Regions from separate parts of the Bradyrhizobium sp. USDA 4472 genome, predicted to be linked through region 2. Evidence: riboswitches for the same ligand, from Rfam matches in the RefSeq annotation. Region 2 holds a riboswitch; each other region holds the start of a gene.
The links. A riboswitch is a leader RNA that binds a small molecule or an ion and turns the genes downstream of it on or off. The one in region 2 is predicted to bind cobalamin.
Positions count from the first base shown of each region.

Region 1: another riboswitch for cobalamin. It lies ahead of ACVWZ4_RS34495 (DUF1636 family protein); the one in region 2 lies ahead of ACVWZ4_RS05665 (hypothetical protein).
Region 3: another riboswitch for cobalamin. It lies ahead of ACVWZ4_RS34415 (TonB-dependent receptor domain-containing protein); the one in region 2 lies ahead of ACVWZ4_RS05665 (hypothetical protein).
Region 4: another riboswitch for cobalamin. It lies ahead of metE (5-methyltetrahydropteroyltriglutamate--homocysteine S-methyltransferase); the one in region 2 lies ahead of ACVWZ4_RS05665 (hypothetical protein).

Region 1 is NZ_JBSSAM010000001.1:7,302,381-7,306,543, forward strand. It holds gene cobN (cobaltochelatase subunit CobN) at 1-205, opposite strand, end outside; gene cobW (cobalamin biosynthesis protein CobW) at 205-1,239, opposite strand; gene ACVWZ4_RS34495 (DUF1636 family protein) at 1,236-1,610, opposite strand; cobalamin riboswitch at 1,707-1,925, opposite strand; gene cobO (cob(I)yrinic acid a,c-diamide adenosyltransferase) at 1,966-2,661, shown strand; gene ACVWZ4_RS34505 (cobyric acid synthase) at 2,683-4,116, shown strand; gene cobD (threonine-phosphate decarboxylase CobD) at 4,105-4,163, opposite strand, start outside.
Region 2 is NZ_JBSSAM010000001.1:1,257,516-1,261,678, forward strand. It holds gene ACVWZ4_RS05655 (hypothetical protein) at 1-155, shown strand, start outside; gene ACVWZ4_RS05660 (DUF3892 domain-containing protein) at 1,284-1,568, shown strand; gene ACVWZ4_RS05665 (hypothetical protein) at 2,407-2,739, opposite strand; cobalamin riboswitch at 2,718-2,913, opposite strand; gene ACVWZ4_RS05670 (hypothetical protein) at 3,531-3,719, shown strand.
Region 3 is NZ_JBSSAM010000001.1:7,285,347-7,289,509, reverse strand. It holds gene cobT (nicotinate-nucleotide--dimethylbenzimidazole phosphoribosyltransferase) at 1-317, shown strand, start outside; gene ACVWZ4_RS34420 (histidine phosphatase family protein) at 310-882, opposite strand; cobalamin riboswitch at 956-1,158, shown strand; gene ACVWZ4_RS34415 (TonB-dependent receptor domain-containing protein) at 1,275-3,623, shown strand; gene ACVWZ4_RS34410 (PepSY domain-containing protein) at 3,636-4,163, shown strand, end outside.
Region 4 is NZ_JBSSAM010000001.1:994,317-998,479, reverse strand. It holds gene ACVWZ4_RS04645 (hypothetical protein) at 460-714, opposite strand; cobalamin riboswitch at 1,330-1,531, shown strand; gene metE (5-methyltetrahydropteroyltriglutamate--homocysteine S-methyltransferase) at 1,631-3,976, shown strand.

The DNA of each region.
Region 1 (4,163 bases), 6.0 Mb from region 2:
CGACCGAGAGCGGATGACGTAGTTCCGCGAGATTGGCGAGCCGCAACGACGGCAGGCTGTCACGGCCACGCCGCCAGCCCGCTGCAAAGGCGGCAAGGTCGGAATCCGAGAACGAGAGCACCACGAGATCGGCCGGGTCCTGGCCGATGTCCCTTGGCGTCGCGGTCTCCTCCAGACCGCGGCTCTCGCGGAAGACGACGTGCATCAGACTCCCAATCCCGCCTTGATCGCAGCCTCGTCGATATCGCCGTGCTCGCCGATCACGACGAGCTTTGATTGCCTGAGACCTGCGCCCCAGGGCCTGTCGAACTGGTGGCGCACGCGCTCGCCGACCGCTTGCAGCAGCAGCCGCATCGGCTTGCCCGCGACCGCGATATAGCCCTTGGCGCGCAGCACGTTCTGCTCGCGCGCCAGCTTCTGGACCGATGCGAGCAACGCATCGACGTCAGCAATCTCAGGGAGATCGATCACGAGAGAGGCGAAATCGTCGTGCTCGTGCTCCTCCTCGCCGTCGTGATGCGAGGGACGCGCGGCGAGATCGTTCTCGGCGGCGGCGCCAAGGCCAAGGATGACGCGTGCGTCGATCGCACCATCGGTAATGGGCAGCATCGGCACGCGGCGCGGCATCTCGGCGGTGATCGCGGCCTTGGCGGCTTCAATGCCCGCAGCACCCGCAAGATCGGCCTTGGTGAGCAGCACGATGTCGGCGCAGGCGATCTGATCCTCGAACACCTCCGACAGCGGCGTCTCGTGATCGAGATTCCCGTCGGCCGCGCGTTGCGCTTCGACGGCATCCGGGTCCGGTGCAAAACGGCCGGCGGCGACAGCCTCGGCATCGGCGAGCGCGATCACACCGTCCACGGTGATGCGCGAGCGGATCTCGGGCCAGTCGAATGCCTTCAGCAGCGGTTTCGGCAATGCCAGGCCCGAGGTCTCGATCAGGATGTGATCGGGCTTCACAGGGCGAGCGAGCAACTTCTCCATGGTCGGAATGAAATCGTCGGCAACGGTGCAGCAGATGCAGCCATTGGCTAGCTCGACGATGTTCTCTTCCGGACAGTTCTCGTCGGCGCAGGACTTCAGGATCTCGCCGTCGACCCCCTCGCTGCCGAACTCGTTGACCAGCACGGCGAGCTTCTTGCCTCCGGGATTTCCGAGCAGATGCTGGATCAACGTCGTCTTGCCGGAGCCGAGAAAGCCGGTGACGACGGTCACCGGGACTTTTGCGAGCGAGTTCATTCGGCGGCCTCCGGCAACGCGACAATGGGGGGAATGCGGGCAAGCGATTGCTTGCGGAAGATTTCAGGCCGGCTGCGCCAGGGCACGAGGCCATCTGGCGCGGCGGCATACGCGGCGGCGCCGGCAACGACGTCCTGCGCGTTGGCATCCGAGAGCCGGCCATACACATAGGACCAGCGGCCGGGCGCGCTGAGCGCGACCGAGCAACCCTGGCTACAGGCAGAGAGGCATTCGACGGGAACCAGTTTGACACCGTCGGGAACACCGGCCTCGAGGATCGCGCCATGCAGACGCTTGCCGGGCGTAACCTCGCCTTCGCCGAGCGTCTGGCCGGCGCGACAGGTGATGCAGACATGCAGTGTGACGGTCATCGCCTCTTCCAGAAGTATCAGCCGGAGGCGAAGAGGCCCACGAACCGTTCTTGCGAAGGCTCGTTTCCCCGTCGCGGAACACCCCGTCCGCCGGTCCAAAAATCGTCCGCGCTGGCAGGTCTCCCGGCTTGCGGAGCAGGGCTTTGCCCTTCGATCCCCGCCTTCCCGATCCCCTGGGGGTTCAGTGGCTTTGGGCATCTCTCCGGTCACGGTCGCGGGGGCGGCTGCATTTTGGACCCAATCTTGCCGATTCGGACCCTATCGCATTCCCTCTTCGCCTGTCATAGGACAGGAACCAACGCCGGGCCACCATTTGCCCCCGGCCGCCTCTTGTCAAGCCGAAGGACCCTGTCAGATGACGCCTGAACCGGATAGCCAAACGGCCGACGAAACCGACGCCAAGACCCACGCCAAGACAGACGCCAAGACCCACGCCAAGACAGACGCGAAGAACGAGGCGAAGCACGCCGCAAAAATGGCGAAGATCAAGGTCGCCCGCGACAGGATCATGGCGACCAAGAGCGGCGAAAAAGGGCTCATCATCGTCCACACCGGCGCCGGGAAGGGCAAGTCGTCCTCCGCCTTCGGCATGATCGTGCGCTGCGTCGCTCATGGCTTCCCCTGCGCGGTCGTGCAGTTCATCAAGGGCGCCTGGGATACCGGCGAACGACGCCTGCTCACCGGCCATTTCGGCGAACTGTGCCAGTTCCACGCCATGGGCGAAGGCTTCACCTGGGAGACGCAGGACCGCGCGCGCGACATCGCGGCTGCGCGCGCCGGCTGGGAGAAGGCAAAGGAGCTGATTCTCGATTCCAATCTGCGCATGGTCGTGCTCGATGAGATCAACATCGCGCTGCGCTACGATTATCTCGACATCGGCGAAATCGTCGATTTCCTCAAGACGTCGAAGCCGCCGATGACGCATGTCGTGCTCACCGGGCGCAACGCCAAGGACGAGCTGATCGAGATCGCCGACCTCGTTACCGAGATGACGCTGGTGAAGCATCCGTTCCGCTCCGGCATCAAGGCGCAGGCCGGCGTCGAGTTCTGAAACGTGACGGCACGCGCGCTGATGATCCAGGGGGCCGGTTCGGACGTGGGCAAGTCGCTCATCGTCGCCGGCCTCGCGCGCGCGTTTACGCGGCGCGGCTTGCGCGTGCTCCCGTTCAAGCCGCAGAACATGTCCAACAATGCCGCCGTCACCGTCGATGGCGGCGAGATCGGCCGCGCCCAGGCGCTGCAGGCGCTCGCCGCGGGCGTCGAGCCGCACACGGACATGAACCCGGTGCTGCTGAAACCCGAGACCGATGTCGGCGCGCAAGTCATCGTGCATGGCAAGCGCATCGCAACCGCGCGCGCGCGCGACTATGCGGCGATGAAGCCACAGCTGATGGGCGCGGTGCTGGAGAGCTTTGAGCGGTTGAAGGCGCGCAGCGATCTGGTGCTGGTCGAAGGCGCCGGCAGCCCGGCCGAGGTGAACCTGCGCAAGGCCGACATCGCCAATATGGGTTTTGCCCGCAAGGCCGGCGTGCCCGTGGTGCTGGTCGGCGACATCGACCGTGGCGGCGTCATCGCCCAGCTCGTCGGCATCAAGACGGTCATCGAACCTGATGATGCCGCGATGGTCCAGGGCTTTGTCATCAACAAGTTCCGCGGCGATCCCACGCTGTTCGATGACGGCTACAGACTGATCGAGCAAAGGACCGCCTGGCGCGGCTTTGGCGTACTGCCGTGGTTCGCACGGGCCGGCGAGTTGCCGGCCGAAGATGCGCTGGGCCTAAGCGATGCCCGCAAGCCGGGCCAGCGCAAGATCGCCTGCCTCGCATTGTCGCGGATCGCCAATTTCGATGATCTCGATCCGCTGAAGCTCGAGCCTTCAGTCGATCTCGTGATGGTGCGTCCGGGCGAAGCGATACCGGGCGACGTGCGTCTCGTCATCATCCCCGGCTCGAAGTCCACGCGTGGCGACCTCGCGTTCCTGCGCGCGCAGGGCTGGGACATCGACCTGCTCGCGCATCACCGCAGGGGTGGCCATGTGCTCGGCCTCTGCGGCGGCTACCAGATGCTCGGACGCAGCGTTGCTGATCCCGACGGCATCGAAGGACCCGCGGGCGACACGCCGGGCCTCGGGCTGTTGGATGTGGAAACGGTGATGAGCCCGCAGAAGACGCTGACACGGGTCGCGGCTGTGCACGCGGCGACCGATCAACCGATCCACGCTTACGAAATCCACATCGGCCGTACCGACGGGGCTGATCGTGCGCGTCCATTCGCCAAGCTGAATGGCGAGCTCGAAGGCGCGATCTCGCGCGATGGGCGCGTGCAAGGCAGCTATCTGCATGGCCTGTTCACGTCGGACGCCTTTCGCAAGGCATTCCTTGCAGGGCTCGACATTCCCGCGGGTGAGGACCCGTATGGCGCCCGGGTCGAGAGCGCGCTCGATGCGTTGGCCGATCACATCGAAAGGCATCTCGGCGTCGAAGGCCTGCTCGCGCTAGCGCGCTAAGGCTCCGGCGAGGCGCATCCATTCGGACTCGACGCCCGGAAGACCGA
Region 2 (4,163 bases):
AGGACGCGGAACACCTCAGCCGCTATCACAAAGAGTATTGGTTTCGATACCCTGAGCGCGCCACAACTGCCGACGTCTATAAGGCCGAAAGCGCCTGCATGATGGTCGGCCACCTTTTAGTGGAGGTCGCTCATCTAATTGGCTACAGAGGATAGCTGGTCACTTTCCTACTCGCGCCGGCGGCTCGGACGCCCGCATGTTGCGCCAGCACCGGCAAGCAGCGCGGGCGCGACGCTGGCGAAAGTCTCACAGGGGTCCCACCCGAACCGGTTGGTGCTCACGCGCGCCCCCTAGAAGATCGCGTATGCGTGCAGCGATCTTCCGTGCCTCCTTCGGCCCGAGATTGGGCTTCACGCAATCGAGTATGTCTACCATTGCCTCAGCCTCCCTGGCATTAAACGTCGCGACTTGGCGATCTGCTTGGCTCAGAGACTGATCGGCCGCACGGGCCTGACTGGCTGCAAGCACCGCAAGCGCTTGCGACCGCAGTGGGGTGATGTGCTGCTCGAATGAGTGCATCCGTTGGCCCCGTGGTGTCCCTGCCACGCACCCCTAACATCGGTGGCCAGCCCTCCCCCTTGGAACGGCAAGGCCGGCCACCTTGCTCCTGAGAGGGTCACGTTCTCCCTGGCGCCACCAGATAATAGCGCGGACAAGTAACCGGGGCGCCTATCAGAATTGGTGGGGACGAGAATGTAAGGTGGTGCGAGCATGCTCAGCGCCGTCGAGGTACATTCGGACGTGAAACCACAGCACGTTCATGGAAGGGTCGCAGATGGTGAAATGGTTCTACAAAACTCACGCTGGGGTGGCTCAGATCGTTCCCACTGGGGAGGATTTTACGGTCACGCTCGGTGATGAGACATTGGGGCGGTATGCTTCGCCAGCCTCCGCGGCCGAAGACTTGGCGAACGAGACATGCTCTTGGCCTTCGGCCGGAGACCCATCAAACCTGGGCATACCGGACAAAATCAGCCAGTGGCAGCGGGTGCGTTGACTTACGCTCCCGAGGGTCCTCGCCCCTGGTGATCACCGCCTGCTTGGATCATCCGCAGTCGAAGTTAGCGGCAACGTGACTCGGCGCCCGAGCCGTTGGAGGCAGAGCGCTGTCCCTGCAACGCACCGCCAACTTCGACACAGCCAGCCTCACAGCAGCGGAAGAAGCCGACGGTACGATACATTCATCAGGAAAAGCCCTGGCACAACTACCAGAACCGGTCGGCCCCACGTCGTCAGGCAATCTCTAAGCTGGTCCGACAGCCTGCAGAGACGGGAGACCCCGCATGGCAAAACGCGTGCGCATTCGTTGCATAAACACGTCTGACAGGCGAAACGCACATGAGAGAATCAAATTTGTCGGCGGGCTGAATTCAGACGGAACGCGATGGAGGCTATCCGTCGCGAAGACTATTGGAGATATCGAAAGCCGCGAGTGGGAGTTCTACGTCGAAGAATCAGGCATCACTGTCGAGGTCATCGTCGCGACCGACGGCCGACACAAGTACATCAAGACAACAGTGGATGGAATTCAACCGGACAATCTCCTCTCGCTCCCTGAGTGTCCGTGAGGGATCGCAGGCAGTGCGGGCGAGACTCGGCGCCTGTTGGCTTGGGGCATGACAGGACGCTGTCCCTGCCCCGCCCGCACTACCATAGAAGCTAGCGGCACGTGACTCGGCGCTGACCGTTCTGGTGCCATCGCGCTGTCCCTGCCACGTCCCGCTAACTCCGGGGCTCCGTATCCGCGCTGGCTGACCAAAAGCTGACGAGACTGCGCGGCCATCCATAAAACGAAAAGCGGCCCGTGTGAGCCGCTTGCCGTCGAGAACAATACAGACGAGCCTATGATGGCTGCGAGCGTCAAGCACACGACTGCTCGGGCAATAGCTTCGTGTTGACAATTACTGAGGACATCTATCTCAAGGGTTATTCGGTTGGCCACGAGGCGCTCACTAGAAAAGTCATCGGTGAGAGGACAGCTAGGCTGGCCTGATCGCCTTATGTTCGACCGGCCGGAGGCGCGGTCGATGGTCGGGACGCCGCCGGATAAGCTCGGGGCGCTTTTGAAGGCAGCCAAGGGATTTCAATGATCCTTCGGGTGCTATGAATCCACAGAACGAGGAGTCCTTTAGTCGCCTGTCGCATTCGAGCGGGTTCGGGTCGTGGAGCCCTCCACATCATAGCCGCTGAAAACAGCCGCCCACCATCAAAGGCGGCTGTGATCGTCTTGCGCCCGACCGCTGGAAACAGGAAGGGCAGAATCGTATCGTCGCCCATGGCCGGTGTGGTTGCCTCGATGATGTCAGCGCAGAATTGGTCTCAGCAACCGAATCTCACGTCCCATCAGCGGGTCAAACCACACTCGCCTCGCCAGCCACCCACAGGCCCTTCATCAATAAAGATGGGCTAGATACGGCCGAAAGCCGCCCACACCCCGTTTTCGCCGTCCCAGCTGCCGCGGCTTGCCGCCTTGGAGTACTCCGTGGCGCGCTGCTCGAAGAAATAGGCGTGCTCGACACCATTGAGAATCTCGACAAGCCACGGCAATGGATGCGCCTTGAGCTGGGTGAATCCGCCCTCCTTGGCCTCGAAGAAGCCGAAGACCGGGGCAATCCGCAGCTGGGTCAGTCGCCAGTCGGCGACATAGCGGACGTAGGCGTGGATCTGCTCAGCTCGCATGCCCTCGATCTTGCCGAGGCCGAAGGCGAGGTCGACGAAGTTCTCCTCCAGCTTCACCATGGTCTTGGCGACGTCGACGATGTCGTCACGGACAGTGCGCGTCACCGCGCCACGATGACAACCGCTCGCCGCTTACAGTTGCGGGGGCAGCCTCGGAATAGCCGTCGCCGGCGCACCGGGTTCCCTCTTAGCTTCCATCCTACGAGATGCGGGAATGGAACTGCAAGGCCAAAACAGAGCACGTGTGCTGCTATGCTGGGAGCGTTTGATTGCTCCCCACATCCAACGCTGTTGGGCCGGGGAACGGACGTCTTGCTTTCTTCGCACGTGATGCGGGCAATGTGCAAACTTGCTTGCGAATTTGTCCCCCCTTGAGAATGGCGGAGTTCTTCTCGGCTGGGCGCGTGGTGGCCGCGCGGCGGACTAATTCTAGCGTTAGCCCATCGCGGCGATAGCCGATAGCTCCCCACTTCGACGTCCTGATGTAGCTGCCGACATAGTTGCGGCTGGGGCCGCTCATCGCGGGTCAAGTATCCGGTCTAGCGGGGTTAACTCCTCGGCCGCACGGCCATCTCACAGGTTGTCCTACAAGTCTGGCTGAATCCTAGTGGCTCCGAAATCTCGTTGGCAGAGGATCCGGGAGCTTCGTCTATGCCAACGTATAGCTTTCGAAGGAGCGCCTCGCCTGCCATTCCTTTCTTGAGGCCGACGCGATAACTGGGACAGACAAGGCGCCGGAGGCCCAAGCTTTTTCTACGATTTTAGGTCGTGTTCTGGAATGCGAAATTTTAGGATGGCGAAATTCATGTGAACAGATTAGAGTGTGACGAAGTGTGGGCTAAGAGGTTGGATTGAAATTGACTCTCGGCTCTCCTCGCTGGACCAAACGAGAAGACGAACTGCTGCGCAAGCTTGTTGATGCCGGCACGCCTGTGAAATCCATTTGCGATACGCTCAATAGATCCGGGCTAGAGCTTCGCAGGCGCGGCTACTACATTGGCCTACCAAGGAAGTGGTTCAAGCGAACAGCCAACATCTGACGCTGTGAGGCGGCGCTCAGCAATAGGCAGTTCTTCCTGAACCCGGCTCTCAGTATGGCGGCAGTCCGAGGGACGACCGAGCACACCCGCAGCGCCGCGACCTTCGCCCGGTTGCCGGGCGGGCCAGCAAACGGCAATTCGGGAACAGCCCGAAGCGGTCGTCCGCGGCAATGTGCCCGCCCTGTCAGGGCAGACTGCCGCAATGCCGGCGCATCTAATCAAATGATCCGCGAGAAGCTCGACGCGGTCGGCATAGCCCGATTGACAGCTGATTTGCGCCGACCCCGTCAATTGGACCGCAGCGTCATCCTATTCGACACCCAGCTTTGAGACGATCGACGAAACCGGGAATTCCGAACCCGATCTCGTTAGATGCAGCATGTCGCTCGCAACAAGGGATTTGCCGACGCGCGTCAGGCATTCGCCCTTGTCGCAGAAAACCTC
Region 3 (4,163 bases), 6.0 Mb from region 2:
CCGGGGCCATCATCGCGGCCGCGCAAGCGCGGATTCCGGTGCTGATCGACGGGTTCATCGTCTCGGTAGCGGCGCTCGCGGCGGTGCGGCTGAACCCGTCGTGCCAGCCGTTCCTGCTGCCGTCACACCAGTCGGCGGAACAGGGGCATCGGCTGGTGCTGCGCGCGCTGAACGTGCAGCCGCTGATCAGCCTCGATCTCCGGCTCGGCGAGGGGTCGGGCGCCGCGATCGCCCTGCCGCTGGTGCGTTCGGCCTGCGCGCTGCACAATGACATGGCGACGTTCGCGCAGGCCAATGTGCCGGACAGAGCTAGCTGACTTGCCGATTGACTGACACAACCCGCCATCCGGTCGCGAGCCGGTCGATCCGGGTCAGTGACAGCGGATCGATCACGAAGCGCAAGGCTGCTTGCGGCGAGAGATCGAGGGCGATGCAGAGGGCGGCGCGGATGGTGCCGGAATGCACGACGAGCGTTGCGGGGCCGGCACCTATCGGCGCAAGCCCGAGCCGGACGCGCGCGACCTGATCCTCAAAACTCTCTCCACCTGGTGGCCGTCGGCGTGCCGGATCACTCCAGAACTGCGCATAGGTTTCGCCCCCGCTGGCTGCGAGCTCGTCATGCCGGCGGCCGGTCCAGCCGCCAAAATCCTGCTCGCCGAATTCGGGCATCAGTTCAGGCTCAAGCCCCAGCGCCCGCGCCGTCTCGACCGTGCGGCGCGCCGGGCTGGCATAGCTCGCCGCATTCGGCGGCAGAAGACGGCGCAGCGCCTCGAGCTGCGCGCGATCGTCGAGATCGGCCGGAGCGTCGGCCGCATGGATGGTCCCCGCGACACCGTCGACGCGGGCATGGCGTATCAGCCAAAGGAAGGTCTCGCCTTCCATGCAGATCTCCCAGGGAAGCTCGCCGCCGCGGCAATATCGCCGCATCCGGCACATTGACTCTGTCTTCGCCGTAATCCTAGATGGCGGTGACGGTTTCCCCGAAAGGGGATGAAAAGGGAATGCGGTGCGGGGACGTTGTCCCCAATGCCGCAGCTGCCCCCGCAACTGTAAGCGGTGAATCCTTCGTCGAAAAGCCACTGGGTCCTCGGTCCCGGGAAGGCGACGAAGCGGTCACGACCCGCGAGCCAGGAGACCTGCCGTCAGCCGTGGTCACACGCGAAGATGTCGGTCGGGGAGTACAGACATTCGGCTTCATCGGAAGGCTGACAGCCTGATGGTGGGACCTTGGTTCGCGGTGACGTGCCACTGACGTCACACCGAGGTCCAGGACCGTGTCTTCCATCCGTATTGTACGACCACGCCGCTTTCTGCTGGCGTCCGCCGCTCTCACATCTTTCGCTACCATCGAGATGACGGCTGCCCTGGCGCAGCAGGCCCGCGAGCCCCTGCCGCCCGTGGAGGTGTCGCCGCCGCAATCGCGCAAGCAGGCCAAACCCAATGGCCAAAGTGCAGAGAGCGCGCGCCGTAGGGCCGTGCGGCGACCCTCGACCGCATCGACCGCGTCCAAGCCGGTCGTGCCGAATTCCGCAGCGCCAACGCCACTCAACAGCAACGCGGTCGCGGAGAGCGCTTCGCGCCTCGGCCTGACGGTGCGCGAGACGCCGGCAACCGTCGAGGTCATCCGCGCCGAGACCATCCGCGAGCAGGGCTACCGCACCGTCTCCGACGTCGCGCAAGGCGCGGTCGGGGTCACTGCCGGAGACAATCCGGCCGAGCCGTCCGCGTTCTCGATGCGCGGCTTCACCAACAGCCAGATCAACACGCTCTACAACGGCATCAAGATCGGTCCGCAGAACATGACCTCGCGGATCATGGACACGGCCAATCTCGAAGCCGTGGAAATCCTCAAAGGTCCGGCCTCCCTGATGTCGGGCGAGGGCGCCGCGGGCGGCGCCATCAATTTCGTGACCAAGCAGCCGCGCACGGGGCCGATCCAGAACGAAGCAGACTTTTCGTTCGATTCCTTGAATTCCTTCCGTACGCATTACGGTTCCGGGGGCAGCACCAACGTGCAGGGTCTGGACTACCGTTTCGACGTCAGCCGGTCCTCGCTCAACGGCTTTGCCGACGACACCAATACCAAGACACTCGACGTCTCCGGCCAGCTCAATGACCGCATCTCCGACAGCCTCAAGGTCTGGGGGGCGATCGAGTATCGCGAGGACCGTTCAAAAGCCTATTGGGGCGCGCCGCTGGTGCCGGCGGCCTTCAGCGGTTCGCACGCGACGAGCGGCATCGTCTCCGGCAGCTATTTCAACAGAACCGACCTTGGGGCCGTCACGATCGATGACCGTACCTTCAATACGAACTACAATGTCCTCGACGATAGAAACGTTGCGCAGGAAGTGTGGCTGCGCGGCGGTTTCGAGCTGAAGCTGGCGCCCGACCTGACACTGAAGAGCCAAGCCTACGGCTATGGCGCCGAGCGCAGCTGGTTCAACAACGAGATCGAGGCGTTCAATTCCACAAACAACCAGGTCTATCGCGAGCGCTTCTATGTCGCGCACAGCCAGCGCCTCGTCGGCAACATCACTGATCTGGTCTGGGACGCCAACATCGCGGGTTTCGACAACCGCATGGTCACGACGCTGTCGTCGAGCTATCTCGACTTCGTCCGGCCGGGCGCGGCAAACTTCCCGAACGATTTTGTCTCGCTGGTCGATCCCGATCGCGGCCTCTACGGCGATCTCACGACGCAGCAGCAGACAGCGCGTATCGACAACGAGGCGCTGTCGTTCGAGGACCGGCTGAAGCTGACGCGGACCTTCGCGCTGATCGGCGGCCTGCGCGTCGAGCATATCGGGCTCGACCGCAACTCGACCGACGTCAATGGCCTGGAGAAGGCGAGCTTCCCGTTCACAAAGGACTGGGCGCCCGTCACCGGCCGCATCGGCTACAGCTGGGAAGCCGTTCCCGGCCTGACCTTCTTCAGCCAGTACGCCACCGGCGCCGACATCTCGGCCAACAACATCTTCTTGCTCGCGCCGACCCAGAATCTGGATCCGACCACCGCGCGCACCTACGAGACCGGTGTCAAGCACGTGTTTTGGGACAACAGGGCGGAGTGGTCGTTCTCGGCCTACGACATCCTGCGCAAGAATGTCTATGCGGCGGCCGGCGGCATGACGCTCAACATCGCGGGGCGGCAGGAGTCCAAGGGCGTCGAGCTCGCCGGATCGATCCGCCCAATCGAGCCTTTGCGTCTCTGGGGCAACGCCGCCTATGTCGATGCGCGCTATGCCGATTATGATTTTGCCGGCGGCTCGTTCTCCGGCAACACGCCGCCGAATGCGCCCCGCGTCGTCGCCAATGCGGGCGCATCCTGGCGCTTCTCGACGCCGTGGCCCGTGGAGCTCGGCATCGTCGGCCGCCATGTCGGCGACCGCTACAACTGCGATGCCAACGCCGTGACCATGAATGCCTACACGGTCGGCGATCTCTACGCCTTCGTCGACGTCCCCAAGACGGTCTTCTTTGCCGTCGACCAGGCTCGCCTGGCCGTCAGGGTCCGCAACTTCACCGACAGGCGCTATGCGATCTGGGGTGACCCGTTCTATCCCGACCAGGTCCTGCTGGGCGCGCCCCGAACCTACGAAATCTCCGCGGCTTTCAAATGGTAGGGCGCTGACCGCATGATGGGCGCGATCGTGCTCTTGCACCGCTGGCTCGGGATCGCATTCTGCCTCCTGTTCGCGATGTGGTTCGCGAGCGGGATCGTGATGCACTTCGTGCCGTTTCCGTCGCTGACGGAAGCGGAGCGGTTTGCAGGCCTGGCGCCGGTCGAGCGCACAGAGCCGATCATGGCGGTTGCCGACGCGGTGGCCGCCAGCGGGATCGCCGAGGCCACGCGCGTTCGCCTGATCCGGCGCAGCGACGGGCCGGTCTATGTCGTATCAGGGCCGTCGCATCTGCGCGCAGTCCGCGCATCCGATGGGGCCGATGCATCGGTGGAATCTGCGGACCTCGCGCTCGCTATCGCCAGGGATCACGCCCGCAGCCGCGGGCTCGATGCTGTTCACGCCGTGGTTGTCGCACGCGCCGATTACGATCAATGGAGCGTGCCGAACGGCTTTGACCGGCACCGGCCTCTGTTCCGCATCACACTTGGCGATGCTGCCGGAACCGAAGCGTATGTCTCCTCACGCGCGGGCGAGGTCGTG
Region 4 (4,163 bases), 260 kb from region 2:
TTGCGTTCCTTTCGCCATCTGCGACTTCACTGGCGATCAACGAGAGTGCGAGCGCGTGCCAGCCTAATTCCATCGGCTGCGCGTAGGTTGACGCAAGTTCAATTGTACCATCGAGCCCGACTTTCCAGGTGATAACGTAGTGTTCGTCCGATTTGTTGTGTTGGTGCCTGGTCCACGAAACGAAAACAAAGTCGTCTCCGCCAAGTTCAGCGACGCCCCACATTTGGGGGACGAACTGTGCCACCTTCGAGACATTGGAGATGATTTGTTCTACCGTTTCACCATCTTGCGCCCGCCAAGCCGACTTGAATCTCTCGATAAGGGGGCTGTCGACCGACCGGATACGGCTGCTCGTGGCGGCCGGCCAGGCGAGGCAGATTAGAGATGCACCTAGCCACAGATATAGCAGGGGTCTTGCAAACAGTCTCTTCATAACCTCGGCGTCTCCCATCCAGAGACTTAGGCAGCAGGTGACTTGAACTTGCTCTGAGCGAGAGGCAAGAAGTTAGCGACGACGCGATAAGGCTGTTCGACGCCGTTGCCTATGTCACGCGGCGCTAACTTCCCTGTCAGCGACAGCATTCCAATTGGCTGAGCTGGCATGCCCAGCAGCAGCAGTCTGGGCATGCCGACGGATTGCATTCTTCGTGCCAGGCAATGGGCGAAAATACGCATCGATTTTGTGTGTTCTTGTCGCCTTTCCGACGTGCGCATGTTTCGATGCTTCCATTCGGCGCATCGGCCGCAGCTTGGACCCCCTTGTCCCGCAGTAGAAGAAGCGAGCGCCTCGGATGGAAATCTGATCCCGGCTTGGAGTGCCGCTGCCACCATTGAACGGTGTGCTTCACGATCGCCTTCTTCGTTGACCTACATGCCGGCCAGCGACACGAAGCCGAGTTAGCCGCCGACGTTGAAGTCTGGCTGGCAGGCGATCAATCGGCGCGCCGCGTGTGGTGCCCGAGTGCGCCGAAAAAACCTCCGCTATCGATGCGGATCCTTTAGCAAAGAAGCCGCTGCCCGGTGCAGCTGCTGGGCGAACGCTGAAACGAAGCCGCGTCGAACGCTGCATCTGCTCGAAATGGCGGTAGTCCTCGCCGCGAACGCTGCCTTTGTCCCTGCCATCGCCATAGCGTGCAGAGGCATCCCATGGCAGCTACCGATGCTCACTCGAGACTTTCTGACACGCGATCTCTGACCAGCCAATGTTTCCGGGTGGCGGTTAATCGTTGAGACGCACAGTCATTCGCCGGTCAACGGTCATTCGCTTACCAGATGTCGCAGACTAGCTTGGTACACAATCTGAGAGGTTGACGGGAAAGGTCTCCTACCGATAATCCAGGTCGTCGAGGTTCTCCGGGGCGTGTTCGATCCGGAGCTAAGAGGGAAGCCGGTGCAATGCCGGCGCTGCCCCCGCAACTGTGAGCGGCGAGCCACTGTCCAACGATGTCACTGAAGCCTCCACGGCTTCGGGAAGGCCGGACAGCAGCGACGACCTGCAAGCCAGGAGACCTGCCCCGGCAAAATATTGGTCCACGGGCGGGGTGTCTCGGTGGTGCGCCAAGCAGCTGTCGCATGCGCGACTTCGACTGCCTGCGTCCGCCATGGCCTTGTCCCCAACAGGGGTTAAGCTATGTCTCTTCTCTCTCTTCCCGTTGCTACGCTCGGAACGCCACGCATCGGTCCACGCCGTGAACTGAAATTCGCTCTCGAAAGGTATTGGGCCGGTAGGATAAGCGAACAGCAGTTGCAAGAGGACGCATCCGGCCTGCGCGCAGCGAACTGGGCTCGTCAGAGCTCTATCGGCGTCACTATCATTCCGTCGAATGACTTCTCGCTGTATGATCAAGTGCTCGATACAAGTGTCATGGTTGGCGCGATCCCGGAGATCTACGATTCGAAGGGAGAATCCGTTTCCCTTGCGACGTACTTCGCCATGGCCCGCGGATCGCAATGCGACGACCTCGACCCGAGTGTCGGTCACGGCCTACGAGGATCTGGCGCGCCAGCGCAGGAGATGACCAAGTGGTTCGACACCAATTACCACTACATGGTTCCAGAGTTTCACAAGGGACAGGCGTTCAGGCTGTGCTCTCGCAAACCCATTGAAGAATATGAGGAAGCAAAGGGTCTGGGCTTTCAAACCCGCCCCGTTCTTATCGGACCGGTCACATTCCTAAAGCTCGGCAAGAGTGCCGATAACTCGTTCCAGCCCCTCTCCCTGTTGGATGATCTGATTCCGGTCTATATCGAGGTTCTTCATGAATTGGCCAAACGAGGGGCAAGATGGGTTCAGTTTGACGAGCCCAGCCTGGTCCTTGATCTGGACGAGGCGGCGCGAAAATCCTTGCTACATGCCTATAACCGGTTGGCAAAGGAGGGACCGGCTATCAAAATCTTGGTTGCCAGCTATTTCGGCGCACTAGGCGACAATCTGGATACTGCCTTGAGCCTGCCAGTGTCCGGCCTGCACGTCGATCTGGTTCGATCGCCGGAGTTATTGGAGCAGATCATTGCTGACGGGCGAGCTGATCTCGTCTTGTCGCTCGGTGTCATCGACGGCAGGAATGTATGGAGGTCGAACTTGTCGTCGCTACGCCAGAGGCTAGAGCCCGCGATCGCGAAGCTCGGTAAACACCGTGTACAGCTAGCTCCATCCTGCTCGTTGCTTCACGTACCAGTCGATGCTGAACTAGAGACCGGGCTCACTTCCGACGTCAAGAGCTGGCTCGCCTTCTCGGTTCAGAAGATGCGTGAGCTTGCGATCCTGGCGCGGGCACTCGCTGGCGACCGGAATGTCGGGCAAGCTCTTGCCGAGTCGGAATGCGCTGTGACTGCCCGCCGGAGTTCGCCGAAGATCCATGATGCGAATGTTGCTGCCCGGATGAGGGCGATCGACCAGAAGATGCGCCGGCGAACGAGCCCATTTGCCCGTCGTTCCGAGATTCAAAGGGTGCGCTTCGGACTACCAGCGTTCCCTACGACGACGATCGGATCATTTCCACAGACGGCTGAGGTCCGAGGTGCTCGTGCGGCGCATGCGAAAGGCACGATGAGCGACGAACAATATGACAGGTTTCTTAAGGAGGAGATAGCCCGCGCTGTACGTTGGCAGGAAGACATTGGGCTTGATGTCCTTGTGCACGGCGAATTTGAGCGCAATGACATGGTGCAGTACTTTAGCGAAAAACTCGCAGGCTTCGCATCGACCAGCAATGGATGGGTGCAGTCCTATGGCTCGCGCTGCGTTCGTCCCCCGATCCTGTTTGGCGATGTAGTGCGGCCGAAGCCGATCACCGTAGAATGGTGGCGCTACGCGCAGTCACTAACGAGCAAGCCAATGAAGGCGATGTTGACCGGACCGGTGACAATCCTGAATTGGTCGTTTGTTCGCGATGATCTTCCTAGAAGTGAGGTCTGCCGTCAGCTTGGGCTCGCAATCCGAGACGAAGTCCGCGATCTCGAGGATGCCGGTGCAGCCATGATCCAGATCGACGAACCCGCACTCCGCGAAGGATTGCCATTGCGCCGATCGGAGTGGAACGAATATCTCGATTGGACGGGAGATTGTTTCCGCATCTGCTCGTCCGGCGTTAGCGATCAAACGCAAATCCATACACATATGTGCTACTCGGAGTTTAACGACATCATCGGCGCAATCGCCGCAATGGATGCGGATGTAATATCGATTGAGACGTCGCGCTCTAAAATGGAGCTACTGAACGTATTCACAGAGTACAGGTATCCAAATCAAATTGGACCGGGTGTGTACGACATCCACTCTCCACGCGTTCCCGGGACGAGCGAAATGAAGGAACTGATGGTGTTGGCTCAGGCGCGTTTGCAGAAATCGCAGCTCTGGGTCAATCCGGACTGCGGCCTAAAAACGCGCAAATGGGAGCAAGTGCGGCCCGCGTTGGTCAACATGGTCGCTGCCGCCCGCGAGCTGCGCGCTGCATCCGATCCGCAAAACCATTGATCCCGAGCTTAGTCTGTTGTCGACGAGGTTAATTCGCTAGTGGTGATTTGCGTGCTCCACAATGTCGAACCAAAGTACCCGGCCCTTGATGGGCCGGGGATGGAGCGGCGTCCGATGAGACGGTGACGCGTCGCGCTACTTTGTCGCGGTCCGAGGGAGAATCGCCTACGGTTCGAATCAAGAGTCC